Regions from separate parts of the Peribacillus sp. YIM B13472 genome, predicted to be linked through region 2. Evidence: riboswitches for the same ligand, from Rfam matches in the RefSeq annotation. Region 2 holds a riboswitch; each other region holds the start of a gene.

Region 1 (11,061 bases), on a different contig from region 2:
CCTTGAAGGAAGTAAGTAACGCAAATGTCATCGTTACTGAAAATAATGCCTATGTAGGGGCAGTATTGAAAGACGGCGGGGATAAGGATATCTCCAATGACCTTAAAGAAAAGGTTGCTGATGCAGTAAGGGGAGCCGATCCATCGGTAGACCAAGTTTATGTGTCGACAAACCCGGACTTTGTTCAAAGAATGAAAGGGTATGCGAATGATATTGAGAATGGAAAACCCGTTGCAGGATTCGCTGATGAGTTCCGTGAACTAGTAACACGCATTTTCCCAAGTCCAAGGTAATGGGGAATCATTAAAGAATTAAGACGTAAAGGCTTATCCGGTGGATTCCGGATAGGTCTTTTCCTATTTTGAAGATAACCGTGGATCATGACTAACTTTAAATAGGGTGGTTACAATAATCGAATGAACTAAAAACTTTAAGAAGGAAATGGGGGTGGGATGGTGAGGTTTTTTAAGGGCAGGAGGGAAATGGATGGAGCATCCTTTCAGGTTACTTCCAGGGATTTTCAGGAACTCCTTAAAAAGTTTAAAGCATCTAATGATTTTCTTGCCTTCCAATTCCCGAATGATGATGGCTATACTATTTCCTACTTCAATTCACTGGTTAGTGTACAACAGCTTCATGAACAAGTATTGGCTGTCATGTCGAATCAACCAAAGAAGGATCTTATGCAATTAAAAGGCGATATTCCGATGGAAGATATGAAATTGACCGCTGATCTAAAAGACATTCAAAGGTTGGTTTTGGCAGGATCAATCATGATTCAATACAAGCAAGATGATGAAATGTGCTTGCTGATTCCATGTGTTCACAGTGTGAAAAGGCAAATTTCCACACCCGAGTCGGAGTATACGGTCGTTGGGTCCAAGGAGGCCTTTGTTGAATCGCTTGATTCGAATCTGAATTTGATCCGTAACCGGTTGCCCACTCCTGAATTGCAGTCCAAGGAATTCCGGGTCGGTAGCATCTCGCAAACAAGGTTAGCGGTTCTCTACATAGATGGGGTAGTAAATCAACAGTTCGTTAATACAGTCATGCAGAGAATAGATGATATTGAGTATGATACGATCGTCGATATTTCGTTTGTAAGCCAGATGATCACGGATAATCGGAATTCGATGTTTCCGCAACTGATTGATACGGAGCGGCCTGATCATCTGGCCAGTGTATTATCGGAAGGGAAAGTAGGGATCATGCTGGATGGATCTCCTCATGCATTAGTTGGTCCAAATACCATCATATCGTTCTTTTCATCATTTGAAGATTATTTTCAAATTTGGAATCTTGGCACCTCATTCCGTTTGATTCGGCTTTTCGCAGTGCTGTTTTCCGTTTTATCTTCACCTCTGTATGTTGCCGTTTTAACCTATCATTATCAAGTGATTCCAACGGATTTGCTGCCAATCTTAATTTCATCCAGGGGAGTGATCCCCTTTCCGCCGATCTTGGAAGCCATCTTGCTGGAAGGGACGATTGAATTGCTGAGGGAAGCAGCGGTCAGGCTGCCTGCTAAGGTTGGCTCCACCATTGGCATTGTTGGCGGTATAGTCATCGGTACAGCTGCTGTGGAAGCTGGATTTGTCAGTAATGTCTTATTGATGCTTGTCGCTTTGGCTGCCTTGGCTTCATTTACGGTGCCGATTTACCAAATCAGTAATACAATCCGCCTTATCCGCTTCCCTTTTCTAATTGCAGCCCAGTTATACGGTCTGTTTGGAATAGCTTTATGCAGTGCATTCATTTTAAGTCATTTATTGAAATTGACTTCGCTTGGCAGTCCTTATTTAGACCCGCTTTACCCGTTAAGAATTCATGACTTTAAAGATAGTCTCATTCGTCTCCCTTTTTCAAAGCAGAAAAAACGCCCTCAATTTCTGCGGACGGAAAATCCACTAAGGATAAGGAAGGAGGCGGAAAAGCGAAACTCCCATAGTGATATTGATGAATAAGGTGTAGAAAGCGGTGAGAAGGTATGGAAGTCAAACCAAATGAAACTAAACTAATATCTCCATTTTTTGTTTTTTTCCTCATGCCCGGCATGCAGATTGGGGTAGGGATATTGGGGTTTGAACGTGTCATAGCGAAAGAGGCTGGTCAAGACGCATGGTTATCTGTCCTCATATCAGGGTTGATCATAAATGTTCTGCTTTGGATGTGTTTCAAGCTTTTAGGCAGGGGTCCCCAAACACTTGATTTGGTCGCCATCCACAAAGATTTGTTCGGTAAATGGGTCGGAAATGCTTTCAATATATTATTCATCCTCTACTTTATAATGATCTCCATCATTCTTATCAGGACTTATTTAGAAGTCATTCAGGTTTGGATGTTCCCTGGTGTCAATGTCCTGATGCTAATAACCGTCATTCTTATTCTCGTGTATAGTTTTGTGGAGGGAGGGTTCAGGGTCATCACCGGTTTTTGCATAATCGGGCTTATTATCGGATCGCCATTATTCCTTTTGAATTATTTCCCATTGAAGTACGCCCACTTTGAAAATTTGGGTCCTTTTCTTGATCATTCCTTTTTGGAAATCATGAAGGCCTGTAAGAAAATGACCCTGAATTACCTTGGTTTTGAATTACTCCTCATTTATTACCCTTTCATTAAAAACGGTGAAAAATCTCAAAAGTGGGCCCACTTAGGGGCGGTGTTTACTATGGCGATATATTTAGTATCCATCATTGTTTCATTAGCCTACTATCATCAAGATCAACTGAAAGATGTAATATGGGCAACTTTGACGTTATGGAAAATTGTAGACCTTCCATTCATTGAAAGGTTCGAATACATAGGGATTTCCGTTTGGCTGTTCATGGTGCTGCCGAATGTTTGCATAGGGGTTTGGGCAGCGAGCAGGACAGCAAAAAGAGTATTTGGACTAAGGCAGAAAAAGATGTTGGTCTTCATTCTGCTAATCATTTTAGTTTCCTGCATTTTATTGGACAACCGCCATAGAATCGATAAGTTTAACACGATAAGTTCGGAAATTGGTTTTTATATCATTTATTTGTATCTTCCTCTCTTATTCATATGGCAGTCGATTGTCTATAAAGTTAGGGGGCATAAATCATGAAAACCCGACTTCTCTTGATAACATTGGCAGGTTTCTTGATGACGGCTTGCGGCGTGGAAAAGCAAATATTAGAAGATATTTTAATTGCTGAAGTCGTAGGTTATGATGCCGAAGACAAAAGAATCAAAGGTACGGTCGTTGTCAGCGTTCCTCAGCCTGGGGAGGAAGCAAACCTAGGTAAAGAAGTATATGAAGCGGTCTCACATGATATAAAGGCAGCCCGCCAGCATGAAAATGCAAAAACACCATTCCCGATTGTCGGTGGGAGACTGACGGTCATTCTCTATGGTGAAGAATTGGCAGGCAAGGGGTTGAATGATTATGTCGATACATATAGGCGTGACCCAATGGTGGGAAGGGATTTGTATTTAGCGGTCGTTCATGGCAAGGCGGAGGATGTAGTTAAAATGGAGCCGAAGTTGGTTAAAACTCCAGGGGTTCAAGTGAAAGAGCTGATCGAACAGAATATAAGGACTAATTTGCCTGATGTGGATCTTCACAGGTATTTATATGCGTGTCATGGTAAAGGAATCGACCCGGTCTTGCCCTTATTGGAAACGGCAGGGGACCAAATACAGGTAAAAGGGATCGCCTTGTTTAAAAAGGATCGTTATATTGGTAAATATATTCCTTATGAGGACGGATTTTTATTTAAAGTCCTTACTGAAAACTTTAAGATGGGGAGTTATGAAATTAAATGGAAGGAAAATGACTTTACAGATATCAATAACGTGGAGTCACGTGTCCATTATCATGTTTCGGATGCAAATCAAGACCCCAAGGTCAGGATTGAAGTGAAATTAAAAGCGAGTCTGCTGGAGGTCCAAGGCTATGACTTGGGCAAAGCGGTCGACCTGAATAAAATAGAGACCAAAGCCGAGCATGTCATTGGGAAAAAATTAAATGAGATGGTGACCATGTTTCAGGAGAACAATATCGATCCGATTGCAATCGGTGATCACGCTAAAAGTAAAACAAGAAATTTCGATCAGAAGCATTGGGAGAAGGCATATCCCTATATTCCAATCGAGGTGGATCTGGATATTGAAATGATTCAAACGGGAATAGCTGAATAAAAGTAGAATATTCTGAAGTTTCCCCCTTTATAATAGGGGTATTGGTGTAATGATTATATCAATGCGGCTAATGAGGGGGAAAGGCATGGACAAAGCATGGTGGAAAGAGGCAGTTGTGTATCAAGTGTATCCAAGGAGTTTTATGGATAGTGATGGAGATGGGATAGGGGATATAAACGGGATCTTGATGAAGCTCGATTATTTACAAGAGCTTGGTGTGAACGTGATATGGCTATCCCCTGTTTATCAATCTCCCAATGATGACAATGGGTACGATATCAGTGATTATAAATCAATCATGGCTGAATTCGGGACCATGGCCGATTTCGATAGGTTGTTGAAGGCGGTTCATGAACGTGGAATGAAGATCATGATGGACCTGGTGGTCAACCATTCTTCAGATGAACATCCGTGGTTCAAGGAATCCCGATCCTCAAAAGATAATCCGAAACGTGATTATTATATTTGGAAATCTGGCAGGAATGGAAAAGAACCGAATAATTGGGAGTCCATTTTTAAAGGGTCAGCATGGGAATATGATGAAGGAACGGATGAATATTATTTACATTTATTCAGCAGGAAACAACCGGATTTAAACTGGGAGAACCCTAAGCTCCGTGAAGAGATTTACAGCATCATGACTTGGTGGCTGGATAAGGGTGTCGATGGCTTCAGGATGGATGTCATCAACTTCCTTTCGAAAGATCAAAGCTATTCAGATGGAGCCGTTCATCATGAAAAACAGTATGGCGATGGAAGCCCCTTTTTCCTGAATGGCCCGCGCATACATGAGTTTATGCAGGAAATCAATCAACGGGCACTTTCTGGACATGACGTGATTACGGTTGGGGAGATGCCAGGCGTCTCACCGGAGGAGGCGCAATTGTTCACAGGTAAAGATCGTGGTGAGCTACATATGGTCTTTCAATTCGAACATATGGATTTGGGGAGCGGACCAGCAGGGAAATGGAGTAATGATAAGTGGAAGCTTACCGAATTAAAGCGAATTCTTTCCAAGTGGCAGACTGGTTTGGAGGGCGATGGCTGGAACAGTTTATACTGGAACAACCATGATCAGCCCCGGATTGTCTCAAGGTTTGGTAATGATGGAAAGTATCGTATTGAAAGCGCAAAGATGCTTGCAGCTTGCCTTCATATGCTTCAAGGGACACCCTATATATATCAAGGGGAAGAGCTGGGCATGACCAATGTTGCATTTGAAAGCATCGATGATTACCGGGATATCGAAACATTGAATTCATATGAAGAACTCGTCAATTCGCATGGCTGGTCAAAAGAGCGGATGATGTCAGCCATCCATGCCCGCAGCAGGGATAATGCGAGGACACCGATTCAGTGGAATGACTCCCGGAACGCAGGATTCACGAAAGGTACGCCTTGGATTAAGGTTAATCCCAATTTTCCCGAGATTAATGCAGAAAAAGCCTATAATGATCCGAATTCCATTTTTCATTTTTATAAAAAGCTCATCCAATTACGCAAGAAGCATGAAATCATCGTTTATGGTCGTTTTGAACTGCTATGGCCGGATGATGAACGAATATTTGCCTACACGAGATCGTTTGAAGAAGAAAAGCTGTTGGTGCTATGCAACTTTAAAGAAGAGCAGGCCTCCTATACTTTGCCTGAAGAGCTCCATGCATATTCAGCCACAAGGCTGATCGGCAATTATGATCAGGAGGAAGAAGGAATCTCCAGCAAACCTCTGCGTCCATATGAATGCCGTGTTTATCATTTGAAATGAAAAAAGGACCTGTTCTTCTTAGAACAGGTCCTTTGCGTATTATTTTGATTTAAGGTCACATTCCTCTAGGGGAATGATTTTCGTTTTATGCTTGATTTTATAGCCGAACCATAGGACGAAAAATAAAATCAAGCCAATGTAGGAAACAAACATTGAATTCCAGTCGATCCCATCGCTGCTGAAAGCTTGATAGCCTTGTCCGATGATAATGATAATACAAAGGACAAGGGCGAATATAGGCCCGAATGGGAAGCCTTTTGCCCGGAATGGTAAAGCATTCATATCAAGGCCTTGAGCTGCGTAAGCTTTGCGGAACCGATAATGGGCAATCGCAATCCCGACCCAGGTGACGAATCCCGCCATGCCTGAAGCGTTCAATAACCAGATATAAACGACGCCATCACCGAAAAATGAAGCTAAGAATGCAACGCAGCCTACTAAAGAAGTCACGATAAGTGCATTCACGGGTACTCCTCTTTTATCTAACTTGCCTAGGAATTTCGGTGCTTTCCCATCACGTGCCAAGTCCCATAGCATACGGGTTGAAGCGTACATGCCAGAGTTACCGGCAGAGAGTACGGATGATAGAATGATCGCGTTCATGATGGATGCAGCAAATGCAAGGCCGGCCCGTTCAAATACAAGCGTGAATGGACTTACGGCAACATCTTCACTCAATAAACGTGAATCGGTAAACGGAATGATCATTCCAATTACAAAAATGGCAAGGATATAGAATAAGATGATACGCCAGAAAACGGATCTGATCGCTTTTGGGATATTTTTTTCTGGATCTTCACTTTCACCAGCAGTCACTCCAAGCAATTCCGTACCTTGGAATGAAAAGCCGGCAGCCATGAATACGCCCAGGATCGTGAAGAACCCTCCGTTAAAGGGACCTTCGCCCATTGTGAAATTGGAAAAACCAATTGGGTCTTTCCCACCCATGATTCCGAGAATGATCAGAACACCCGTAATCAAGAAAATGACGACTGTCACGACTTTGATCATGGCAAACCAGAATTCTGTTTCCCCGAAACCTTTAACTGACATGTAATTGATAAGAAACATAATGATTAACGCAATGGCACTCCAGATAAACGAAGGGCTATCCGGGAACCAGAACTTCATAATTAAGACAACGGCTGCCAATTCAGCGGCAATGGTGATTGCCCAGTTATACCAGTAGTTCCAACCAATCGCAAAACCGAAAGACGGATCGACGAATTTGGATGCATAGACACGGAACGAACCGGCCACTGGCATGAACGCTGCCATTTCTGCAAGACTTGTCATTAAGTAATAAACCATGATGCCGATGACCGCGTATGCCACCAAGGCACCGCCGGGACCGGCTGAATGAATGGCACCGCCACTTGCTAAAAATAAACCTGTTCCAATCGTTCCACCTAATGAAATCATCATTAAATGACGCGCTTTCAGGCTCCTTTTCAGTTCAGTAGGGCTTGATGCTGATTGTGAATTTGACAATTGATGTTACACTCCTTTTTATTGGAAGGGAACGAAAAATAAAAAAACAGCAGTCGAAAAAGATCGACGGCTGTTTATAATAAACCCGTTTATCCTTCCGAAGATAGCTCCCCACGCTTTTTTGAAAAAACGTGACAGTGGTGTTCCTGTTCGGTAACACCGCCAGCAAGAATATACATGGAATATACCCTAACTTCGGCAAATTATCCTTTCAAACGGAGTCTTGAATTTTCCAGAATCTCGTCCGTTTTACTTTTATAAGCTGCAGCCTCTAACTCATCGGTAAATGAGGAAGTATTCAATTTTCTAAAATCGTTGCGCCAGCTTGGAAGTGACGTCGGACGCTAGTACTCATGAAATCGCAAATAGATTGCTAGTAATTGAGTAAACTTTACTATATCAAAATTATAAAATAATCTCGTGAATATCGCAATGATTATTTTATGTGGTTATTTTTTCCTAGTTAATGAATGATGGTGGCAAGGAAGAATTCGATATACCAAAAAAAAGCAATGTGATAACTAAACGGTCCTCCTTTTTATAAGGGCGTAGTCCAGCTTTACATGTTTGACCACTTCAGGATTCTCAAATAGGTCCACTGCCATTTTCCCAATCCATTCCAGCGGTAAGGAAATGGTCGTGATGTCGAGCATTTCACTCAGGCTATCATTATTGAAACCGAGAATGGCCACATCTTCCGGGACCCTTATACCCAATTTCTTAGCGGTAAGAATGAAGCCTGCCGCCGTGTCATCATTCGTGATGATGATGGCTTCAGGTTTATCTATCATCGAATTCCATTGTTGAAACAATTGTTCCCCGTCTTTGATGTGATAGCTGCCTTCAAACAGCCATTCCTTATTGTTTATCAGTTGATGTTTACTCATGATATCGTTAAAGGCCTTTGTACGATGGGAACTATTTCTGCTCTTTTTACGGCCGAGACTGTATCCGATTTTCTTATATCCTTTAGCAATCACGTACTCAAGGGCACAGGAGAAAGCTGCATAATGATCAATGCTGATGGATGAGAATTCAGCCGAGGCTGTATCTTCACATAAAATAATCGGTCCGTATTTTTGATAATCCAAAAGGATTTTCATTTCCGAAATCCTTGAACAAACGATAATGCCATCGAGCTGCTTCATTTGCAGCATATTAAAAGCCTGGATTTCCTTCTCTCTGTCATAATTTGTTTGAAAGATGACGATATGACAGCCAATTGCATTTGCCTGTTTAGTGATTCCGTTAACGATTGCCCCGTAATATGGGTGATTGTTGAAAGGGATGATGATGCCGATAAGATTAGTTTTACCTTTTGAAAGATGAATGGCGTTTATGTTTCTCGTATAATTCAAACGATTGATGGCTTCTAAGACGCTCTTTCTTTTATCGGGGCTTACATATGGATGATCATTCAATACACGGGACACTGTTGAGACAGATACACCGGCACATTGAGCTATTTCTTTAATATTTGTCATGGTATCACCGTTTTTTCTTTTTTTATATTGTACAGTATGAAACCCATTTCAGGGCAAGAGAACAGTATGGGGCTGCTGAAGATTTCTTCAAATAAGGTCTTGTTCTGGTATGGGTTTCATCCTTTAAGATTGTTTTAAGTCTTAGAGGAGGAGGAGACCATGATGTTCCAAACTTTAATCACCCTTTTTGTGCTTTGCGGAATCGAATTGGGATTTGCGTACTTGGCAATTTCCTTGAAAAAATGAGTGGAATAAGCGTTTACTCGTGAATTTTTGTACTTTACTCGTGAATTTTGCCATTTTACTCGTAAAGTTCGCACATTTACTCGTGAATTTCACACCGTCCCGAAATAGCCCCCATAGTTTATATTCACCATTAAAACCCCGCAATATAAATATAACTTCATCGTTACGTTTCATGTACGGAATGACTGACTGTCAGGATGCTCCCTAGTGGAGCTTCCTGACAGTTTTTGCTGTGTGTAAAAGTCATTGTTCTTTTTTGAAATGTTTGAAAAAATAGTTTCACTTTTTTTGTGTATAGTATAAAATAAGTTGTGCGTGGGAAACTTTTTAGCATTTACGACAATGTAAAAAAATTTACACTTAGTTTTGCACATGGCAAACTATTTTAGAGAGATGAAAAAGGGAGGGAATTTGGGTGGGTTTTCTGAAATCTATTGGGAGCTTGCTTGTTGCATTGCTGATTTTAACGGGGTGCGGCAATGCTACGGTCGAAAGTGATAAAGGCAATGGTAAGCTGAATGTCGTTACAACAACGGGAATGATTGGAGATTTGGTTGAGAATATCGGCGGTAAACATGTCGAGGTCACCAGTTTAATGGGTCCGGGAGTCGACCCCCATCTATATAAAGCGACACAGGGTGATGTTAAGACACTGGATTCGGCTGATATGATTTTTTATAACGGTGTGCATCTTGAAGGGAAAATGACGGATATATTTGAAATGATGAGCAAGGATAAACCGACGATTGCCGTCACGGAGGACTTCAAGGAGAACCAACTTCGCAAAGTGAGTGCAACGGAACATGATCCCCACGTATGGTTTGATGTAAAGCTTTGGATCGTTGCGGCAAAGGCAGTTAAGAAAGAATTGATTGCCAATGATCCGGACCATGAAGCAGAGTTTCGTGAAAATTATGAAGAGTACGTTCTGCAATTGGAGGAACTTGATAAATATGTTCAAGATGAAATTAATAAAATACCAAAAGATCAACGGGTGCTCGTTACAGCGCATGATGCTTTTGGGTACTACGGTCAGTCATACGGCCTGGACGTAAGAGGGCTCCAAGGGATCAATACATTATCGGAATATGGATCAAAAGATGTGACGGATATGCGGAATTATCTTGTGGAGAACAAAATTAAAGCGATTTTCATTGAGTCAAGCGTACCAAGGAAGGCCATCGAGGCTGTCATTCAAGGAGCAGGTAAGCAGGGTCACAAAGTGGAAATCGGCGGTGAATTGTTCTCGGATGCCATGGGTGAAAAAGGGACGGAAGAAGGAACGTATATCGGAATGGTCCGTCATAATACCGACATAATCGTCCGTGCTTTGAAATAAGGGGGAGAAACTATGAATCTATCAGCTTTGAAGGTCGAGAATTTAACGATTGCTTATCATAAGAAGCCGGTTGTCGAAGATGTCTCATTTGAGGTGCCGGAAGGGAATTTAATCGGTATCATTGGCCCCAATGGAGCAGGGAAGTCCACATTGATAAAGGGGATACTCGAATTGATCCCCAAAATATCGGGGCAAATCACAATAAAGGGTTCTACTTATAAATCGATGAGGAAGAGTATCGGCTATGTACCACAACGGGAGTCAGTGGATTGGGATTTTCCGACCAACGCACTCGATGTCGTGATGATGGGCAGATATGGTCATCTCGGATGGCTGAAGCGACCAGGTAAGTCCGAAAGGCAGAAGGGGATGGAGTGCCTGGAAAAGGTGGGGATGGCTGAATACGCTAACCGACAGATCAGCCAGCTATCAGGTGGACAGCAGCAACGGATATTCCTGGCCCGTGCTTTGGCACAGGAAGCGGATATTTATTTTATGGATGAACCGTTCGTAGGGGTGGATGCCGCAACAGAGAAAGCGATCATACAATTGCTGATGGAATTGAAGGAAAA
Region 2 (11,061 bases):
TTAATGAAAGCAATCGTGTACACGTAAGGTCCCCCCCCCCGACGTTCTTCAATTGAAAGAGGTAGAAAAGCCTGCTCCTAAGGTAAATGAAATACTGGTAAAAGTGAAAACGAAAACGGTAACAATGGGGGATATTCGGTCTCGGAGCTTTACAGTTTCCCTCTCTGTTCTGCCTGCTCTGATAATAATGGCATTAAGGCGTCCCAAGAAATCCATATTGGGCCTGGAGTAATCTGGGGAAGTTGAGTCAGTAGGAAAAGATGCCAAGCTGTTTAAAGCAGGTGACCAGGTTTTTGCAGCTTTCCAAGTGGGTTATGGTGCTTATGCCGAGTATAAATGCATGCCTGAAGACGGGCCAGTTTCCTTTAAACCTATTAATTTATCTTTTGAGGAAGCCGCAGTCATTCCAATTGGGGCACGTATAGCATTGTTTTATCTTACAAAGCTAACATTCAGAGTGGTCAAAAGGTTCTTGTCTATGGTGCTTCAGGAAGCGTCGGAAGTTATTCAATACAAATTGCCAAGTATTTCGGAGCAAAAGTTTCAGGGGTTTGCTATACCGCGAATGTAGAATTGGTAAAATCTCTTGGAGTGGATAAGGTCATTGATTACACTTCAGAGGATTTTTCCAGCGATGGTGAGACCTATGATGTTATTTTTGAAGCAGTAAACAAGAGTCCGTTTTCAGCTTGTATGAAATCGCTGAAGAAGGACGGAACCTATCTAAATGTCACCGTATCGGTAACCGGTGTTAGAATGCTATGCACTAAATTGACAACCAGCAAGAAGCTGATATTGAGTCAAAATTCACCGGAAACCCCCCAAGCTCTAAACTTCCTCAAAGAACTTGAAGCGGGGAAGTTAAACGTGGTCATTGACAGATATTATTCGTTTGAAGAAATAGTTCAAGCCCATACATATGTAGAGAAAGGAAACAAGAAGGGAAATGTTGTAATAACTATAGAACATAACAGTACTTCCCTGACTACTGATATATCAGACTTCCATTTTTAAAAAAGGTCAACCAGTTTAAACCGGCCAACCTTAGAAAGCACCCTTTAGCTTTATAAGAGCTTGTTTATTATCTTGTTTCATTTATTATACAGTTGTTGCGCCACAAATTTATTGAGGAGAGCCCCTGATCGAAATAGGCCATGATTTTTAAAAGGAATTTAGTTTTAAGCAAAGGAAGTGTTAAAATGTTTCCTATATTAGAAACTGAACGGTTGATCTTGAGAGAATTGGTGGAAGGTGATGCATTAGATATATTAAAATGCTTTTCCAATCCAGAGGTATTACGATATTATGGGCAAACTCCATTAACAAATACAGATCAGGTGAAGCAAATCATTAGAAATTTTTCAAAGAATTTCGATGAAAAACGCGGTATTAAATGGGGAATTGAATTGAAAGGGAAGAAAGGCATCATTGGGACAATTGGATTTCAAGAATGGTCTCATGAACATAAGAGAGCAGAACTGAGCTATGCACTTTTCCCAAATGAATGGGGTAACGGTTATGCAACAGAAGCAGCCAGTAAGGTGATTTCTTATTGTTTTAAAGAGCTTGACCTAACGCGTATTGGAGCAGTTGTTTTTATTGAAAATAAGGCTTCCAGTAAGTTGTTGACAAATTTAGGTTTCAAAAAAGAAGGGATATTGAGAAATTATATGTACCAGAATGATGTTTCATTTGATACTAATCTATACTCTTTAATAACGCCAAATCCTCATAAAATAACAAACTATAATGAAGCTTCACAGACTAAGGGGGAGTATTAACTGTTTTATGGGAAAAAATGAAAATTCAGATATATATTTAAAAATTCCTTGTTTTCCTGTAAGATAACAATATATAAAAATCCTGTCGACTTGTCGACTTACTTAGAAAACGTGAGGAAAACATAAATTATGGAATTTGAAAAAAGTCTTGAAAAAAGTTGGAGTAATCAACAAAACGCTGGTTTAACAGCATATTTAAAGAAAATGAAGGGCGAAGCTAGAGAAAAAGACAGAATTGATTATATGGATTCCTTTGTTTCAGCTATAGGTGGACTCATTGCTATTATCATTATTAGTTTTATAGCTGTCTATATAGGATATCCTATGGCATTAGCTCCTCTTGGGGCGAGCTGTGTTATTGTTTTTGGTGCGCATAAAAGTCTCTTGTCACAGCCCCGTAATGTTATTGGAGGACATATAATCTCTACAACAACAGCCCTTATCATTTGGAACATCTTTGGTAAAAGCCTATTCATTATCGGTCTGGTACTGGCTATTGTATTAATTATAATGACTTTTACAAAAACCGTTCACCCTCCCGCAGCAGCTAGTGCCCTTGTTTCGATCAATTCTCAAGTTGGTTGGGGATTCCTGATTCCGATTGTAATAGGTACCTTATTATTAGTTTTTATATCGATGATTTATAATAATTTATTTCAAACAAGACAGTATCCAAAACACTGGTTATGAAAAACATATTTCAGATACTTTTATATGTGACTGTTTTAAAGCTCCCCGCTTATTGTACTGACTGCTTTACTTCAATAAGCGGGGAGCTATGGCTTTTCTTACTAATAGAATGAAAAACCTTTAGAATGAAAAAACTTACTTACCATCATATTACATGAAAAATAGCGTTTGATAATGATTTGCTAAAGCTTGATGGACAGTTGTAAAATCCCAGTAAAAAAGGTGAATGTTCATGTCTGAACCGGTAATAGAAGATTCTTACCAAATAAGTTTGCAAAATATTCTCCATCACTCACAGCATTCGATTTAGGAATTGAAATTCTTTTCGTTATCAAATGAAGGAAGTGCTAAGCGATGAATTTAGAGATGGTTATGCAGGAACTTGAAGCCTTGGCAAGGAACGAACTAAAAAATGTACATATCCAATGGTGCGCATGAGCCGCTTTTTGGCGTGGCTACAGGCGCTATGAAACCAATTGCAAAGAAAATAAAGTCACCGTTTAGCTGAAGAGCTTTATTCCACGGGGAACTACGATGCAATGTACCTTGCAGGCATTATTGCAGATCCAAAAGCCATGACTGAGTCGGATTATGATCGTTGGATGGATGCTGCGTATTTTTATGCTGTCCGATTTTGTAGTGGCCGTAACTTTAGCGGAGTCAGATATTGCACAAGAAGTTGCTGATAAATGGATCGCAAGCGGTGAAGAGCTGAGAATGTCAGCGGGCTCAGAGTTGCTACTGCTGGCTTTTAGGGAATCGGCTAGACGTTGAATTTTCCGAAAGCAAGATTTCCAATATGCTTGATATTGTGAAAAATACGATTCACGATTCGCCAGAACGAACGAAATCCGCTATGAATAATTTTCTATACACCGTGGGGATTTCATATTTGCCACTCCATGAAAAGGCAGTCGAGACTGCAAAGGCAATAGGGACAGTAGAAGTCAAAAACGGGACAAGAAAAAAAGCAGTTTTCTAAATGCTTACGAAAGTATTCAAAAAGAAGTCGATAAAGGAAGGCTTGGCTTTAAACGCAAATATGTAAGATGTTAAAATTAGCACTTTTTTATTAATTCATTATCCGGAAAGTTTTTGAACAAACGAGCCTGTATCCACCTTGGATCAGGCTTTTATGTATATATAGAAAATTAATCACGAGAGATATTACCTTTATAGACTTTGAAAAAAATCATGCTTGAATCTGCGATTGTCTGGAATTCTTTTTGAAAATCACCTTCGCTTTAAAATGTGAGAACAAATAACAGCCTATAATCACAATTCCACTACCAATTCCTTGTACCCACGTCATTTTTTCACCTAATAATAGAAAGGCTAAAATTGCAGTGAAAATAGGATTGAAATTCAAGAAAATACCTGATGTTGTTGTACCTAATTTTTGTACACCAATGTTCCAAAGTACCATACATGCTACAGTAGAGATAACGCCTGTATATAAAATAGATTGTATGAAAGAAGTATTTATATTAGACACTGTAAAATTAGAAAAATTAAACGGAAGAAGGACTATAAGTCCAAATATACCAGAATATAATGTAGACATCATGGGTGTAGTTGTTATCATGGCCCATTTGCTACAAACGGAATATATTCCCCAAACGCATACAGCAGCCATCATATATAAATCACCTGTATTAAATCGTAATGAAAGGAATAGATCAATATTTCCTTTTGAAAGTACAAGTATTACGCCAATAAGCGAAAAAAACATAGAAAACATTTGAAGAATATTAATTCTTTCTTTTAAAAAGAAAAATGAAAAAACAGCAATTGAAATCATGTTTAATGTTGATATTAATCCAACATTAGTGGCGGATGTTTTCTCTAAAGCTGCAAATTGTAATAGATTAAAGAGAACTACACCAGTAATTCCCATCAAAAATAAAGGAAGGATTGCACTTCGAGGGGGGAATATCTTTCTTTCTTTCCACCATACAATTGGCAAAAGACAACCAATAGCAATGATCCACCTTAAGCTTGTCAACGTCATCGGAGAAGCATGACCGACAAGCGATTTTCCTACGACAAAGTTTCCACCCCATAATAAACTTGTTAAAAGTAATAACGAAAAATAATAATACTGCATATCTTATTGCTCCTTTTCATCTTTCACAGTTGAAGTGAAAAAAGATCGAAGCCATTGTGCACAATGACATATCAATTTTCATAATTAATTACTACTAATTTTAACATTTTAGTTCGTTACTTTATATATTGTTTTGTATAATAGAAGAAACTTAAAATAATATTAAAAAATATTACTGATATACAGAATTAAATTAAGTTTTGCTATTGAGATGGTACCGTTTTTGGAACAATTGTAAAAGGAGTGACTATAAGTGGAATCTATCGTAAGCAAGGTTCTAGATAATGTTGATATTCAAATTTTAGATTTACTGCAAAAGGATGCACAGTTAAGCAATACTGAGCTTGCAAAGCGTGTCAAGTTATCTCCACCTGCTATACATTCAAGGATAAAACGTTTGGAAAATGAAGGATTTATTAATGGACAAGTAGCAATTTTAAACCAAGAGAAGCTAGGTTTTGATTTATTATGTTTTATTTTTATGAGTACGAATATACATCAAGCTGAAAAACTGGAAGTTTTGGAGAAGGCATTAGCTTCTATGTCAGAAGTATTAGAGTGCCATTGTTTAACAGGTGAGTATGATTATCTTTTAAAAGTGGCTAACAAAGATCGGAAGGAATTAGAAATATTTATTAGAAAGTTAAATAAATTAGGCATAACAAGAATTCAAACTAGCCTAGCTCTCAGAGAAATTAAATATTCAACGGTTTTACCCATATAGAAAAAAAGTCCCGTTCGTAAAGTACACTTTTACGAACGTTTTTTAATAGAACAAGAGAGAGAGAAAAGTAGAAGAAGGAATAAAAAAATGAAGTCCTAAGGACAGCGACTTCAGGCCAAGAGAAAAAAGGGGTTGGATAAAAAAACTTGTCAAAAAAAATAGCCTTTGCTAAACGAGAACATAGGCTATTTATTCAATATCAAGTTATATAAGTAAATATAAATCCATTTCTAAGTTGAACGAATGTTCGCTCGGAATTTTGAAAGTCAAAGCTATCAATTACTTTATTTCTTTTGAATGGATACTAAGGAACGACTCTGTCTTTCAATAATTACATATCATTATCACTAGAAATACTAAGCTTATGATCAATCCCCAATAAAATCAGTTCTATAGAAAATTTGAAATTTACAATTCCTACTGGATACACCAAATATTTTTCTTGAAAATGTAAATTCTGCTTTTTCCCTTAATCTTATAAAATTATTATATTGCTCAACTAGTTTAAGTACTTAGCCGTGCATTGATTAAAAAGCAGTACAATTCTTTAGGAGTTTGCACTGCTTTTTTAAATTTCGCCCGTTTATTATGATTTTTAATCACACTCGCTTAATGAATCATTAAGTTTATTTACTTAACAAAATTGCTTCTGCGTTACTCGGTTGTAGAGCTATTTGTAGTGCTCTTTTTTCTTCATGGTTTAAAGGGACCAATGGTAAGCGGACACCTCCAACATTTAACCCCCGCATATTTAATGCTGATTTTACCGGTGCTGGGCTTGGTGCAGCAAATAATGCTTTCATAATTGGAAGAAGGTTACGATGTGCAGTGGCACCACCTTGGACATCACCATTTTTAAAGCTATTGATCATTTCTTGCATTTCATTACCAATTATGTGTGAAGCAACCGAAACAATACCTGTTCCACCAATGGCTAAAACCGGTAATGTTAACCCATCATCGCCGCTGTACAATGTAAAATCGCTAGTTGTTTTGCTTATGATTTGTGCCATGGCATCTAAGTCACCACTTGCTTCTTTTACTGCCACAATATTGTTGATTTTCGAGAGACTAACAATTGTCTCTACTGACATGTTCACAACACTTCGTCCTGGGATATTATAAAGCATTACCGGTAATGATGTTGAATGGGCAATAGCACTAAAGTGCTGAAATAATCCTTCTTGAGACGGCTTGTTATAGTATGGGGTAACGAGCATGATTCCGTCGACTCCTGCTTCCTCTGCTTGTTTTGTTAAGCTGATAGAAGCCTTCGTGTTATTTGAGCCAGTTCCAGCTATGACTGGGACTCTTCCATCAACAACTTCTACAACAATTTTGAATAAATCTACTTTCTCTTCTTGAGTTAATGTAGGAGACTCTCCAGTTGTACCTGCTATTACTAATCCATCAGAACCATTAGCAATTAAATAATTTACTAAAGTTCTCGTAGCATTGAAATCAACCTCATCATTATGATTAAACGGGGTAACCATTGCGGTTAAAACTTGGCCAAAATTCATAACTTCACACCCTTTTGTATAATTTTTTAAAAAGTTCAGAGGTGGTTAGGGCCATTCAGGAGTAAACGCAAAAAAGCAACAACGAGGATTCGCTGCTGCAGTAGAAACAATATTTATCAAAAAAATGTTTCCGCGCATAAGATAGCCCTCCATATAGTTTCCTATATGACAGTCCTGCATTTATTCAATAGCAGAACCAGCTTCAAGAACATGAGATTCTTTCCGCTTCGGCAAATTCCCCTTTCCACAATAGTCATAGGATCTCATTCTCCTCAATATGTGTACTAATGGTCTTTGCTCCTCTATCCTCACTTCAAAAAGTATGAAGTAAGAAAATATTTAATTGACTGTAATATAACAAGGAATCCTTTTTATTGCAAGGCCAATTTAAAAATATTTTTTTAGAATACATGGATATTCAATGGAATGGATACGGTATAGGGGTTGGATTCATCTTTTTTAGTATTATGTAATCTCAACATTAATAGTTTTATAAAACAATCTGTATGAAAAGTTTCTCAGTTTTACAATTGATATATCTTATAGAAAATTAGTATTTATCTTATGAATACTTAGAATGATGATCAGGATGGGGAGGACAACATGATAAATACAAAACTAACAAAGGAAAGAAAAGATATGAAAATCCGTGACGTTTGGGAAGCAAGAAAACGGATCGCTTCAATGTAAGGAGGACTCCATTGATTCAATTATACTATCAAAATTGAAAAGGGTGGCCATTAATGACATCAAGCTAATGTTAACCAATCCAAAGATAAAATTATCTGTCGTCCAATAAAAACTGATCAGAACAATTGCTTGGACGAGGAAAACAAACCGGAGGCGTTCATAGCATTGTAGCTGGCCATTTTACCAGCGAGTAAGTTGCTGAAAATGGAAATAAATCCGTAGCCAAACAAGATCAAACTGATTGGTCCATTCCTTTCAGGATTGGAACGAGATACTGAAAAACAGCATCGTCGCTCCAAATCCATGAGATGGAATGATAAAAGCCATTAAGATTCGAAGGGGTTGTTAACAAAGAAAATTGATCACGCATTGAACTGCGAAATGTACTGTGCATAGCAGGCAAAATGAGAAAAGATGCCCAAAACGCAATTCCATCGAGAAAAGTCGTTAACAGGTAGGTTGCATTAATAACCCATTAATAACGACCAGTGTTCGCAGAAATAATGAGAGCCCCAGTTGAAGAATAAATGCCTGCCTTAGCCAAAGCATTATACGGATCTAAATTCCATAATTGTGCAGTATAACAGGATGTCTGGCCTTTCATTATCCATCCGTTACCACCGGAACTAGCACAACTTGTATTGCTCTCTTGGTCTTGCCATTAAAACTGTCAACCCAAACATTTGCATAATAATCGTAAGGAGCAGCCGAATAAAACTTTAAGTAACCCCACGCCGTATGACAATACGCACTTCCTTTTAGCTGCACATATCCAATTTTTACACCGTTTTTATAAATATATTCCGTTTCATAAGTGATTGGGCTTTTAGAAGCACAACCTGTCGAATAAGGGTTTGTATTATCGTAGGACAAGGCAAATGCTTTATTCACCGGTGCAATCGCAAAAAACAGTCCAAAGACAAGCGTTATTACCATCACAATATTTAATAATTTTTTTATAATAACCCCTCTCCTTTCCTTCTTCCAGACTTCACCATATGAAAATTGATATTTCCATGTACTTTGGAATCATTTACCAAATGTATAAATATTACCATAACTCAGATAACTACGTAGTTAAGGGATAGTTCCCCATTCCCATCAAGCAAAGGCAAATCATTATCACAAGTCCTAGTATAGAAAAAAATAAATACTCTTTTCCGTTCTGATTCTATAAATCTTGACTGGAAGGATGAGATTATGAAATGTTGAACCTCTACATATTAATTAGTGAAATAGAGGATTTGTTAAATTGTTATAAAATTCAAAAAATGGTTTGACATTAGTAAAAATGGAAGCTTATAATCAACGTAAGATTTCAAATTCAAAAACTTAGTTTTATATTATAGAACAAATTACCCTTCATTTTATTAATCGTTTAAAAAGTCATGAATCAACTAGAAAAACGTAATTAGAGGTGAAGTGTTTTCCTTACTCCGAATAAAACAAAAACGGAGTTTTATATTATAAAACAAATTAATTTTGGCTTATACAAGGGTGAGGAGAAGTTATTAAGATCAATCATAAATGATAACGCTTACAAAAAAACTTTAGGGAGGGTTTTTATTGAAAAAAAGAAAGTTTTTTGTATTCTCCACAAGCTTAACTCTAGCAATGGCATTCCTTTTAGCAGGATGTGGTGGAGGCGAGGGAGAAAAAACCAGTGGATCTGGAGTTGAAAAGAAAACGATTAAAGTGGCACATTATTTTGCTGAAAATCATCCTCAAAACATTGCCTTGAAAGAAAAATTCAAAAAAATGGTTGAAAAGGAGAGTAATGGTGAACTAGAGGTTCGGATTTATGCGAACAGTACATTAGGTGCGGAAAAAGAATTTTATGACGGCGTCAGAAATGGAACGATCGAAATGGGTGTTCCAGGACTAATTATGCAGTCGGACATTCCTAAAATGGGTGTTCCGGAATGGCCCTTCCTATTTAGGGATTACGATCATGTAAAGAAGGTATTGAATGGACCTATCGGAGAGGAATTGACAGAAGAGCTTGATCCAAAACATGGAGTGACACCGCTTGCTTGGAGTGCAAACGGATTTAGGATGTTTTCGAGTAATCGTCCAATTAAGAGTATGAAAGATTTTGATGGACTTCGACTCAGAATGCCGAACATCCCGAATTACATAAAATTAGGTGAATCATTGGGAGCGAACGTTAGCCCATTACCTATTTCAGAAGTTTTTACCGCACTTGAACAAAAGGTAGTTGATGCTCAAGATAATCCCATTGCCACGCTGAGATCCTCGGGATGGAATGAAGTTCAAAGTGATGTATTAGAATCCAAGCATATGTTCAGCCCCAATATTTACATTATCAATAGCAAATTCTATAAAGGGCTAACAAAGGAGCAACAAAAAATCATTCAAAAAGCAGCAAAAGAGTCGGCAGCATATGAGTTTGAATTGATGGAAAAAAGTTATGATGATGACAAAGCATATCTTAAGGATAATGGAATCAAATTCACTACGCCTGACGAAGACTTTTCAGAAAAAATGTTAAAAGCATCTCAACCTGTTTATGATGAAGTCTTTGAGGAAAATGACTGGGCGGAGGAGCTCGTCGGAAAAATAAAAGCAGAATGAAGCAGGCACTCTAGATAGGAAGGGGGAGATGTATAGGTGAATAAAATATCCAGAATCTTGGAAAATTCGTTAAACATTATTATGGCAGCTGCATTAGCAATAATGGTCGTACTCGTGTTTGGTAATGTAGTTCTTCGTTATTTCTTTAATTCAGGGATTACTTGGTCAGAAGAAATGTCAAGGTATCTCTTTATTTGGTTGACGTTCCTCGGCGCCATCGGAGCTTTCAAAAACAAAGAACACTTAGGTGTCGACATGGTCATTAAACGGCTCCCGAATAAGATGAAAAAAGTGGTACTAGTTATTAGTGATTTGATGATGTTATTCGTTCTTCTCTTAATCCTGGATGGAAGCTGGAAAATGACTATGATAAACATTGATAGTGCTGCACCGGCCACTGGAATGCCACTGGCTTTTGTATATGGGACAGGCATTCTTGTAAGTGTTTCAATGGGCAGCATGATCATTTTCAATTTGTATCGGATTTTCTTCAATAAAATTAAAGACGAAGAATTGGTGATGATAAGTGATTCAGAAGAGCTAATTTCCCTCCATGCTGATGAATTTGAGTCAGATATTAGGATAGTTAAGGAGGAGAAGCAGGGATGATAGGTGTATTTGTCGGATCATTACTGGGAGCCATGGGACTTGGAATACCTATTGCATTTGCCTTACTTGTTAGTAGCGTAGTGCTTATGTACTTTCTTGGTATTTTTGATAGTCAAATTATCGCACAAAACCTAATTAGTGGCGCGGATAACTTTCCTCTAATGGCCATACCGTTCTTTATGCTGGCAGGAGAGGCGATGAATCGGGGCGGTTTATCACGGCGTATCGTTGAGATGGCAATGAATTTGGTTGGCCATATCAAGGGAGGCCTTGGCTATGTTGCGATCATTGCGAGTGTGTTGTTTGCGAGTTTATCAGGGTCTGCTGTTGCCGATACGGCAG
Region 3 (11,061 bases), on a different contig from region 2:
ATATATGATATTCTGCCCAACTTGTGCACACCCTTTCTGAATTGAATGACTATTCACTCATTTTATAAGAAAACATCGATAATGAAAAGGGTTTTCTATTGAAAGCAGGTCAATTTTATCAAGCTACTTCATTAAACAAATCCTTTACCGTTGGCTTGGTGCCGCATTTACACTTCGATCCCAGTTATCAATCGTTTATTATTGCTATCGATTCCCAACCAAGTCTACGTATGTAAAACAATGAGAAAAAAAGAACCCATATCATAAGATACAGGTTCTTTCATGTTCATTATTAAACTTCATCGCTGCCGAAGAAGTTACGGAATTGTTGGATCGTAGTATCACGGTTCAACGCGGCAATCGAAGTCGTTAAAGGAATGCCTTTAGGGCAAGACTGCACACAGTTTTGTGAGTTACCGCAGTTTGCAAGTCCCCCATCACCCATGATCGTATTTAAACGTTCAGCTTTGTTCATTGCACCTGTTGGATGTGCATTGAATAAACGAACTTGCGATAATGGTTGCGGCCCAATGAAGTCTGAATTGCTGTTTACGTTCGGACAAGCTTCCAAACAAACACCGCAAGTCATACATTTAGATAACTCGTAAGCCCATTGGCGTTTCTTTTCTGGCATACGAGGTCCTGGTCCAAGATTGTACGTTCCATCGATTGGAATCCATGCTTTTACCTTTTTCAATGAGTCGAACATACGGCTGCGGTCGACTTGAAGGTCACGAACAACAGGGAAAGTACGCATTGGAGCAAGACGAACCGGCTGTTCTAATTGGTCGATAAGAGCTGTACAAGATTGTCTAGGTTTACCATTGATAACCATTGAACAAGCACCACATACTTCTTCAAGACAGTTCATGTCCCAAGCGATTGCTGTAGTGTGTTTGCCTTGTACTGTTACTGGATTACGACGAATTTCCATTAGAGCGGAAATTACATTCATATTCGGACGGTACGCTAATTCAAATTCCTCATCATAAGGAGCTGAATCCGGTGTATCTTGACGAGTGATTATAAAACGGACTGTTTTAGTCTCAGATTTAGTTTCAACCATTTTTTTGCTCCCCCTCTTTAATGTTTCGTAGTGTAATCACGTTTACGCGGTGCGATAAGTGATACATCAATATCTTCATAATGGAATTCAGGTGCTTGATCCAAGCCTTTGAATGTCGCCATTGTAGTTTTCATGAATTCATCATCATTACGTTCTGGGAAATCAGGTTTGTAATGAGCTCCACGGCTTTCGTCACGGTTTAAAGCACCAATTGTGATAACACGTGCCAATTGCATCATGTTTTGCAGCTGTCTAGTGAAGGCTGCCCCTTGGTTGCTCCATTTAGCCGTGTCATTGATGTTAATTTTCTTGTAACGTTCCATCAGCTCAAGAATCTTGTTATCCGTTTCTTTCAGCTTGTCATTGTAACGAACTACAGTAACATGCTGTGTCATCCACTCACCAAGCTCTTTGTGAAGGATGTACGCATTTTCGTTACCATCAAGAGACATGACTTCATTCCATTTCTCCTGTTCTTGTTTTTCGAACCCTTCATACAATGAAGAAGGAATGGATTCTGAAGTTTTATCAAGGCCTTCAATATATTTAACGGCATTCGGTCCAGCGACTGAACCACCATAGATTGCAGAAAGAAGTGAGTTCGCACCAAGACGGTTACCGCCATGTTGTGAGTAATCACACTCACCTGCAGCGAATAAACCTTTGATGTTAGTCATTTGGTCATAATCCACCCAAAGTCCGCCCATAGAATAGTGAACGGCAGGGAAAATTTTCATTGGGACTTTACGAGGATCTTCACCCATGAATTTCTCGTAGATTTCAATGATTCCGCCAAGTTTTATATCAAGTAATTTAGGATCTTTATGTGATAGATCCAGGTAAACCATGTTTTCTCCATTTATGCCAAGCTTCATGTTCATACATACGTCGAAGATTTCACGAGTCGCGATATCACGAGGTACAAGGTTACCATAAGCAGGGTATTTTTCTTCAAGGAAATACCAAGGTTTTCCGTCTTTATATGTCCAGATACGTCCACCTTCACCACGAGCGGATTCACTCATCAGACGAAGTTTGTCATCTCCAGGGATTGCTGTCGGGTGAATTTGAATGAACTCACCATTTGCATAATTTACACCTTGTTGATAAACAATGGATGCTGCTGAACCTGTATTGATCATTGAGTTAGTTGATTTACCGAAAATGATTCCAGGACCGCCGCTCGCCATGATGACAGCGTCGCCAGGGAATGATTTGATTTCCATTGAAGTCAAGTTCTGTGCTACGATACCGCGTGCTGTTTGATCGTCATCGATAACAGCTCCAAGGAATTCCCAGCCTTCATATTTCGTTACAAGGCCTTCTACTTCATAACGGCGAACCTGCTCGTCCAATGCATAAAGTAATTGCTGACCAGTTGTTGCACCAGCGAATGCTGTACGGCTATGTTGAGTACCACCGAAACGACGGAAATCAAGAAGACCTTCCGGAGTACGGTTGAACATTACGCCCATACGGTCAAACATATGGATGATCGATGGTGCTGCTTCGCACATCGCTTTAACCGGTGGTTGGTTAGCCAAGAAATCTCCGCCATAAACTGTATCATCAAAGTGGATATATGGAGAATCCCCTTCACCTTTTGTATTTACTGCCCCATTGATTCCGCCTTGGGCACAAACTGAGTGAGAGCGTTTAACAGGTACTAAAGAAAATAAATCTACCTGTTGTCCCAGCTCTGCTGCTTTGATCGTAGCCATTAAACCAGCTAGACCTCCACCAACGATAATAATTTTACCTTTACCCAATTCTGTCACTCCCTTATTTCCATTAGCAAAGCTATGTTTTTCCTAATACTTATAAATAAACTCTATCTTCTTATACGAAAGCGAAAATTGCGCTAACCCCTACATAAGAAAGAAGAACGAAAACGATCAAAGTAACGTAAGTCATGATTTTTTGCGATTTAGGTGAAACTGTCAGACCCCAGCTCACTGCAAATGACCATAATCCATTAGAGAAGTGGAAAATTGTCGAAATGACCCCAACTAAATAAAATGCAATCATAAATGGATTAGAGAAAATCTCTGCCATCATGTCAAAGTCAACCTCTGTACCTAATGCTGCTTGAATTCTAGTTGACCAAACATGCCAAACCAGGAAAATCAACGTAATGATTCCGCTTAGACGTTGTAAAAAGAACATCCAATTCCGGAAAAATCCAAATCTACCCAAATTATTTTTAGCCGTAAACGCGATATAAATCCCGTAAACCGCATGATAAATCAAAGGTAAGAAAATGATGAAGATTTCCAAGAAATAACGAAATGGTATGCTTTCTAAGAAATGTGCTGCTGAATTAAATGATTCCGGTCCCTTTGTTGCCATATAGTTGGTAACTAAATGCTCCAACAAAAACAGCCCGATCGGAATAACTCCAAGTAGTGAATGAAGTCTACGATTCCCAAACTCACGATTTTTTGCCACTAAGTGCCCCCCCTTAATTTGTGAAAAATCATGCAAAGATAAACTGGTGGCTACCTTTTATCTCCGCGTGAAAATATAGTATAGAGTCAGAAAACTCCTCTATACTCCCTTTACAATTATGTGACATGTCCATTTTACTCCTGACTTCAATGTGCGTCAAGAAAACGGATACAAGAAATCTCTTTTTCAGAATAGATTTTATTGGATTAAATTGTCTATTTTTTATCTATCAAGTATATATTTTGGAGAAATTACTAATTAATCTATTAATATCTCGGTATAATTTCTCATTTTTTTCCAATTGATATTTAAATAAATAAAAAACAGTATAATTTGCAAAAGAAATACGTTTATAATAGATTTACAGAAAGAGGCGATAAATTATGAAAAAAAATATTGCTGCTGCGATAGAAGAAGAGATTCAAACAGAAGAAATCCAAACTGAAGAATTCAAAGTTCCAGCTTTCGGGTACGAATTGATCAGAGAAGTTCTATTGAACGATATTCTCGGAAAAGACTCTAATCAAATCCTCTATTGGGCAGGTAAACAATTAGCAAGAAAATTCCCATTGAATGGCGATCAGGAAGTTATTGAATTTTTCCAAAGCGCTGGATGGGGCAATCTGGAAATCTTGAAATATACGAAACACCAGATGGAACTATCCCTGACGGGTGAAATAATCAGCCGCCGCCTGGATTTACACCCTGATTGTCACTTCCAGCTTGAAGCCGGTTTCCTTGCCGAGCAGTTTTCACTGCAAAAAAAATTCCTCAGCGAATCAACGGAAGAAATCAAACGCCGCGCAAAAAAAGTGATATTCACCATCCAATGGGATCCCAGAGATCCAATCTAATGAGCCCTTAAAACAGACTTACCCTTTTTACCGGAAGTCTGTTTTTTATTGGACTCCTGACACTTAAGCTAGCACATTTGCATGCTGACCAAGTTTAAATGCTTCATGGAGAGATTCAACCGCCTTCACCATTTCCTTTTCATTGACGACAGTCGAAACTTTAATTTCCGATGTGCTGACCATTTTCACCTGGATGCCAGTATTGGCCATCACTTCAAACATCTCGGCAGCCACTCCGGGATTGGATACCATACCAGATCCGACGATGGACACTTTGGCCAACCCGCTCTCCGTTTCGACCCGGTCGAATCCCAATCGTTCTTTATTATTTTCCAGCACGATCAAGGCCGCTTCCGTATCTTCACTTTTTGTGGAAAAAGATAGATTGGTCGTATCCTCGGCAGTCATGCTTTGAATGATGATGTCCACATTAATCCGGTTTTTCGCAAGTGTCGTGAAGATTGTGGATAATGCACCAAGTGATTGGGGCAAACCATAGATTGTGACCCTCGTAATACTGTCTTCAAAAGCAATGCCGCGTACAATTAAGTTTTCTTCCATAGTTGCTTCCTCCTCAATGATCGTTCCTGATTCTCTCTCCATGCTTGAACGGACTTCAAGCGGAATTTGATAATTTTTTGCATATTCGACAGCCCGTGGATGAAGGACGCCCGCCCCCAGGGTGGCAAGTTCCAGCATTTCATCGTAAGAAATGGATTGGAGTTTTCGCGCGCCTTTTATGTAGCGTGGATCCGTTGTGAAAACACCCGTTACATCCGTATAAATATCGCATCTATCCGCATTCAGCGCTGCAGCGATGGCAACCGCCGTCGTATCGGAACCGCCTCGCCCCAAGGTTGTGATTTCCCCATTTACATCGTTACCCTGGAAACCGGCCACGACCACTATTTTCTTCTCTTGAAGCTGGGCTTGGATCCTTGTGGCATCGATGTTTAAAATCCGGGCATTCCCATGAACGGATTCCGTTTGCATGCCAGCCTGCCAGCCAGTATACGAAATGGCTTCATATCCTTCTTCAATCAATGCCATCGTTAACAGGGAAATCGTTACCTGTTCCCCAGTAGTCAATAGCATATCCATTTCCCTTTTGCTAGGGGTTCCGGAAATATCACGGGCCATGGAAACCAATTGGTCCGTTGTTTTCCCCATAGCTGAAACAACGACGACTACCTCATTTCCATTCTCCGCTTCCTCGATTACCCGTTTGGCAACATTTTTGATTTTCTCTACGCTTCCGACGGATGTTCCGCCAAATTTTTGAACGATTAATGCCATCCTCATGCACCCTCTCTACTTTTTAGGCAATAAAAAAAGCAATGAGAAATATCTCATTGCTGTGATCACATATCTAATACTGTAAACACAGTGAGATAGCTCTCCAGGGTATAAACCCTGACAATCCGCCATTTATTAAATGTCGGACCAGGAAAACAAGGTATGAGTCTTGTCTTCCTTCGGCGTCATCCCCTTTCAAAACCTTTCATGGAAGCTCATACTTCTCCAGGTTTTTACTCTTGAATTCCGCACCTCTATCAGCACTTTTAAGTTGTCTAGTTAAAAATTCCTTTTAATCATAGCATAGAGATTTATCGGTAGCAAGATTATTCTTGTAATTTTCTAACGATTCCCTCGGCTACCCCTTTTGGCATACCAGCTTCCATGATTTCCTCGACTGTTGCCTCTTTGATTTTCTTCAATGATCCAAAATGCCTTAATAATTGCTTCCTGCGTTTTTCCCCGACTCCTGGAATATCATCAAGCTGGGAGTGAACCGCATTTTTCCCGCGTAGCTGGCGATGAAAAGTAATCGCGAACCGATGCACTTCATCCTGAATTCTTTGCAATAGGTAAAATTCCTGGCTCCGTGAATCAAGAGGTACGATTTCAAGAGGATTTCCGATCATCAATTGCGATGTCCTATGCTTTTCATCCTTAATGAGGCCTGAAAGCGGAATATCAAGGGCCAATTCATTTTCCAAAATATCCCGAACGGCTTCGACATGTCCCTTTCCGCCATCAATGATGATCAAGTCCGGAAGCGGCAGCCCTTCTTTCAATACTCGTGAATACCTTCTTCTGACCACTTCACGCATCGATTCATAATCATCAGGTCCCTTGACCGTCTTGATCTTATATTTTCGGTACTCTCTTTTTTCCGGCTTCCCATCAATGAACACGACTAAAGCGGAAACAGGGTCACTTCCCTGGATATTGGAGTTATCGAAAGCTTCAATTCGATGCGGAGTATAGATACCCAGTTGATTCCCGAGGTTTTCCACCGCATTGATCGTTCTTTCTTCATCCCTTTCAATCAAAGAGAATTTTTCCTGAAGGGCGATGGAGGCATTTTTATTCGCCAATTTAAGCATGTCTTTTTTCGCCCCCCTTTTGGGGTGAATCGTTTTGACACCAAGCAGCCCTTCGGCCATTTCAGCATCCACTGATTCAGGCAGCAAGATTTCCTTTGGTTTAAAATGGTTCGTAATCTCGTAAAACTGACCGAGGAATGTAAGGAGTTCCTGTTCGGGTTCATCGTAGACCGGAAAAAGCGAAACATCCCTTTCTATTAATTTACCCTGCCGGACAAAAAATACCTGGACGCACATCCATCCTTTATCATGGGCAAAGCCAAATACATCCCTGTCGATGAAATCGGTCGTCATCATTTTTTGCTTCTCCATCGTAATATCAATGTGGGCAATCTTGTCACGGAACTCCTTGGCCCTCTCGAAATCGAGCTCTTCAGATGCCACTAGCATTTTTTCAGTCAGTTCTTTTTTTATTTCAGTATGCCCGCCGTTCAAGAACCGGTTGATATCATCCACCATTTTTTTATATTCCTGTTCCTCTACTTCATATACACATGGGGCCAGACACTGGCCAAGATGATAGTAGAGACAAACGCGATCTGGTAAAGTATTGCATTTTCTTAGGGGATAGATGCGGTCGAGCAATTTTTTCGTTTCGTTAGCTGCAAATGCATTCGGATAAGGACCGAAATATTTCCCTTTATCTTTTTTGACTTTTCGCGTAATGATTAGACGAGGGTGGCGTTCTGCAGTCAGCTTGATGAAAGGATAGGTCTTATCATCCTTTAGCATGACATTATATTTTGGGTCATGTTTTTTGATTAAGTTCAATTCTAAAATAAGAGCCTCGATATTAGAAGATGTGACGATGTATTCGAAATCCGCAATCTCATTCACGAGACGAAATGTTTTTCCATCATGAGATCCCGTAAAATAAGAACGGACACGATTTTTCAACACTTTCGCTTTGCCTACATATATGATCGTTCCCTGACGATCTTTCATCAAATAACAACCAGGTTGATCGGGAAGAAGGGCAAGTTTATTCTTTATTTGTTGATTCATGCATTCAGCCTCCTGTTCTCCCATTTTTACAATCATTATATATCAAGATAGCGAAAAAAGCTTCAAGTCCGCAGACTTGAAGCTTTTTTTAGCTAACTTACTATTACGCGTGTTTTGCAATAAGTTCAGCAAGTGCTTCTTTAGGTTGGAAACCAACAACCTTATCAACCACTTCACCGTCTTTAAGGACGATTAATGTCGGGATGCTCATCACACCGAATTTTCCTGCTGTTTCTTGGTTTTCATCTACATCCACTTTTACGATTTTTGCTGTATCGCCAATTTCAGTATCAAGCTCTTGGAGAACAGGAGCGATCATTTTACAAGGTCCGCACCATGGAGCCCAAAAATCTACAAGAACAACACCTTCGCTAGTATCTGTTGTGAAAGTTTGGTCAGTTGCATTTACAATAGCCATATATATTTCCTCCTCAAATTTACTCAAATAACTAAAGACAGTATACCATTGTTGCTCGAATCGATGCTAATATTTTGCTTCAGTGGTAGGATGTCCAAAAAAAGAGTAAATATGCAGGCTGAAGTCCTGCCTATTAGCCCAAATAAAGGGGCAAGACATGTATCGGCTTATGCCAAATGTCTTGCCCCCCTTATCTGTATTATCTCTATTAAGCGTTAACTTTTAGTTTTTTGAATTCTTCCGTAAGTAATGGAACGACTTCGAAAAGGTCTCCGACAATTCCATAATCAGCCACATTGAATATGTTAGCTTCCGGGTCTTTATTGATGGCAACGATAACCTTGGAGTTGGACATCCCCGCTAAATGCTGGATCGCACCGGAAATTCCGCAGGCGATATAAAGGTCAGGTGTTACGACTTTACCCGTTTGCCCGATTTGCAATGAGTAATCGCAATAGTCCGCATCACATGCTCCGCGGGAAGCTCCTACCGCTCCGCCAAGAACTTGTGCAAGTTCCTTTAATGGTTCAAAACCATCTTCACTTTTCACGCCCCGTCCACCTGCGATGATTACTTTCGCTTCTGAAAGGTCGACCCCTTCGCTAGCTTTTCTAACAACATCTTTAATGATTGTGCGTAAATCCTTAATGTCCACACTTAATGTAGAAACATCACCAGAGCGGGACTCATCTTTCGCTAATGGTTCGATATTGTTCGGACGGATTGTCGCGAATATCACGCCATCCGTAACAATTTTCTTTTCAAATGCTTTACCAGAATATATCGGGCGGGTGAAAACGATATTTCCGCCTTCTACTTCAATGGATGTAACGTCCGAGATCAAGCCTGATTCAAGCTTTCCAGCCAATTTAGGTGCAAGATCTTTTCCTAGGGCCGTATGTCCAAAGAAAATCCCTTCTGGCTTTTCCTGCTCGATGACGGCAAGCAAGCTTTGCGCATATCCATCTGAAGTATATTGTTTCAATTGATCATTTTCTACTGCCACAACCCGGTCCGCGCCATATTGGATCAATTCATTTCCGAAATTTTGAACACTGTCACCAACTAAAACACCTACGATTTCCCCGCCATCTGCAGCAAGTTTAGCCGCACCGATAGCTTCAAATGATACATTTCTTAGTGAACCGTCACGAACTTCGCCCAATACAAGAAACTTTCTAGCCATTTATAAAAACCTCCTGTGCTCTATTTTTCTTTTGTCGTGTGTGTTGTTTTGAAAAGTACCGTTTAAGATTAAACCACTTTTGCTTCACTGCGTAATAATTGAACAAGTTCGCTAACTTGATCACCGATTTCTCCGTCCAATACTTTTCCAGCTTCTTTTTTAGCAGGAAGGTAAATTTCAATCGTTTTTGTTTTTGCCTCAACATCTTCTTCTTCCAAATCCAAGTCATCCAATTCCAATTCTTCAAGCGGTTTTTTCTTCGCTTTCATGATTCCTGGCAATGATGGATAACGCGGCTCATTTAGCCCTTGTTGAGCTGTCACCAACAATGGAAGGGATGCTTCTATCGTTTCAGAGTCCCCTTCGACATCACGGATAACGCTTACATTTCCATTTGCGATGTCCAGTTTAGTAATGGTTGTAATATAAGGAATTTCTAAAATTTCGGCAACGCGCGGTCCCACTTGACCAGAACCCCCATCGATTGCTACGTTTCCTGCAATGATTAAATCGGCATTTTTACCTTTTAAGTATTCACCTATAATTTTGGCAGTCGTGAATTGGTCGCCATTTTCTATGTCGTCTTCTATATTTATCAATACGGCTTTGTCAGCACCCATTGCCAGCGCTGTACGTAATTGCTTTTCAGCCTCTTCGGTTCCGACAGAAATAACCGTTACTTCGCCGCCTTGTGCATCACGTACCTGCATTGCTTCTTCAACTGCATACTCATCGTATGGATTAATGATGAATTCCGCTCCATCCTCATTAATTTTCCCGTTGGATAGTGTAATTTTTTCTTCTGTATCAAATGTTCTTTTCAGCAGTACATAAATGTTCACGATAATACCTCCCGAATGATTTGAGTTTTGAAGATTATGAATTTTATTGATATATAGTATTGTTCTACAGATTTCATCAAAATCCTGCATGATATATATAAATAGTTATTTCTACCGAATCATCATTTCCCTTTGAATACAGCTTCCCTTTTTTCAATGAAAGCGCTGATTCCTTCTTGTGCATCAGCGGTATCGAAAGCTTGGCCAAAGAGGGCAGCTTCCCTTTCCACACCTTTATGATAGGAATCATGCTTAGAATAATTTAATAACTCAATGGCCGACTTTAAAGCCAGGGGGCTTTTCTTGGCAATTTTATTGGCTAGTTCCTTAGCTTTTGGAATCAGTTCTTCATCCGTGAAGGCATGATTCGCCAATCCGCATTGCACAGCTTGGGTACCTGAAATCGGTTCACTTGTAAACAGCATTTCAGCTGCCTTTGCCATGCCTACATAACGAGGAAGACGTTGGGTCCCGGCAAATCCAGGGATTAAGCCCAACTGCAGCTCAGGCAAACCAAGTTTAGCCCTTTCGGTGACCAATCGGATGTGACAGGCCATAGCCAGCTCCAATCCTCCGCCAAGCGCTGCTCCATGGATGGCTGCAATGACCGGTTTTGGAAAAGATTCGATTTTCTCAAATACAGATTGACCATTCTTGGTCAGCTTCTCGAAAGCTTTCCCGTTCTCCACTTCAGTAAACTCTTTAATGTCTGCTCCTGCAGAGAAGAATCTTCCTTCACCATGAAGAAGGACAACCCGTACGGCTTCGTCTTTTTCAATTTGATCGAAGGCCTGTGAAAGCTCTCCGATGATAGCCGAAGAAAGCGCATTTGCAGGTGCATGATCAATCGTT

Evidence for each region. Region 2 has a riboswitch for lysine ahead of dapA (4-hydroxy-tetrahydrodipicolinate synthase). Riboswitches for the same ligand answer to the same signal wherever they lie in the genome.
Region 1: it holds a riboswitch for lysine, as region 2 does, so the genes downstream of both, ACFX4I_RS02555 (amino acid permease) here and dapA (4-hydroxy-tetrahydrodipicolinate synthase) in region 2, are expected to answer to the same signal.
Region 3: it holds a riboswitch for lysine, as region 2 does, so the genes downstream of both, ACFX4I_RS15760 (aspartate kinase) here and dapA (4-hydroxy-tetrahydrodipicolinate synthase) in region 2, are expected to answer to the same signal.

Annotation. Positions count from the first base shown of each region.
Region 1 covers NZ_JBHZPG010000002.1:172,455-183,515, forward strand. Annotated here, with positions in the region: gene ACFX4I_RS02530 (YhcN/YlaJ family sporulation lipoprotein) at 1-293, shown strand, start outside; gene ACFX4I_RS02535 (spore germination protein) at 453-1,964, shown strand; gene ACFX4I_RS02540 (GerAB/ArcD/ProY family transporter) at 1,988-3,088, shown strand; gene ACFX4I_RS02545 (Ger(x)C family spore germination protein) at 3,085-4,164, shown strand; gene ACFX4I_RS02550 (glycoside hydrolase family 13 protein) at 4,250-5,929, shown strand; gene ACFX4I_RS02555 (amino acid permease) at 5,969-7,420, opposite strand; lysine riboswitch at 7,517-7,702, opposite strand; gene ACFX4I_RS02560 (LacI family DNA-binding transcriptional regulator) at 7,942-8,904, opposite strand; gene ACFX4I_RS02565 (metal ABC transporter solute-binding protein, Zn/Mn family) at 9,566-10,489, shown strand; gene ACFX4I_RS02570 (metal ABC transporter ATP-binding protein) at 10,502-11,061, shown strand, end outside.
Region 2 covers NZ_JBHZPG010000029.1:48,941-60,001, reverse strand. Annotated here, with positions in the region: partial or broken gene ACFX4I_RS19555 (NAD(P)-dependent alcohol dehydrogenase) at 4-1,014, shown strand; gene ACFX4I_RS19550 (GNAT family N-acetyltransferase) at 1,200-1,781, shown strand; gene ACFX4I_RS19545 (HPP family protein) at 1,911-2,471, shown strand; partial or broken gene ACFX4I_RS19540 (DNA alkylation repair protein) at 2,826-3,527, shown strand; gene ACFX4I_RS19535 (DMT family transporter) at 3,664-4,578, opposite strand; gene ACFX4I_RS19530 (Lrp/AsnC family transcriptional regulator) at 4,832-5,302, shown strand; gene dapA (4-hydroxy-tetrahydrodipicolinate synthase) at 5,929-6,825, opposite strand; lysine riboswitch at 6,960-7,138, opposite strand; partial or broken gene ACFX4I_RS19520 (MFS transporter) at 7,555-7,981, opposite strand; gene ACFX4I_RS19515 (DUF2690 domain-containing protein) at 8,119-8,406, opposite strand; gene ACFX4I_RS19510 (TRAP transporter substrate-binding protein) at 9,082-10,110, shown strand; gene ACFX4I_RS19505 (TRAP transporter small permease) at 10,147-10,719, shown strand; gene ACFX4I_RS19500 (TRAP transporter large permease subunit) at 10,716-11,061, shown strand, end outside.
Region 3 covers NZ_JBHZPG010000019.1:75,164-86,224, forward strand. Annotated here, with positions in the region: gene ACFX4I_RS15735 (acyl-CoA thioesterase) at 1-20, opposite strand, end outside; gene sdhB (succinate dehydrogenase iron-sulfur subunit) at 293-1,066, opposite strand; gene sdhA (succinate dehydrogenase flavoprotein subunit) at 1,084-2,835, opposite strand; gene ACFX4I_RS15750 (succinate dehydrogenase cytochrome b558 subunit) at 2,906-3,514, opposite strand; gene ACFX4I_RS15755 (YslB family protein) at 3,898-4,368, shown strand; gene ACFX4I_RS15760 (aspartate kinase) at 4,432-5,664, opposite strand; lysine riboswitch at 5,753-5,929, opposite strand; gene uvrC (excinuclease ABC subunit UvrC) at 5,991-7,763, opposite strand; gene trxA (thioredoxin) at 7,867-8,187, opposite strand; gene ACFX4I_RS15775 (electron transfer flavoprotein subunit alpha/FixB family protein) at 8,390-9,367, opposite strand; gene ACFX4I_RS15780 (electron transfer flavoprotein subunit beta/FixA family protein) at 9,436-10,209, opposite strand; gene ACFX4I_RS15785 (enoyl-CoA hydratase) at 10,332-11,061, opposite strand, start outside.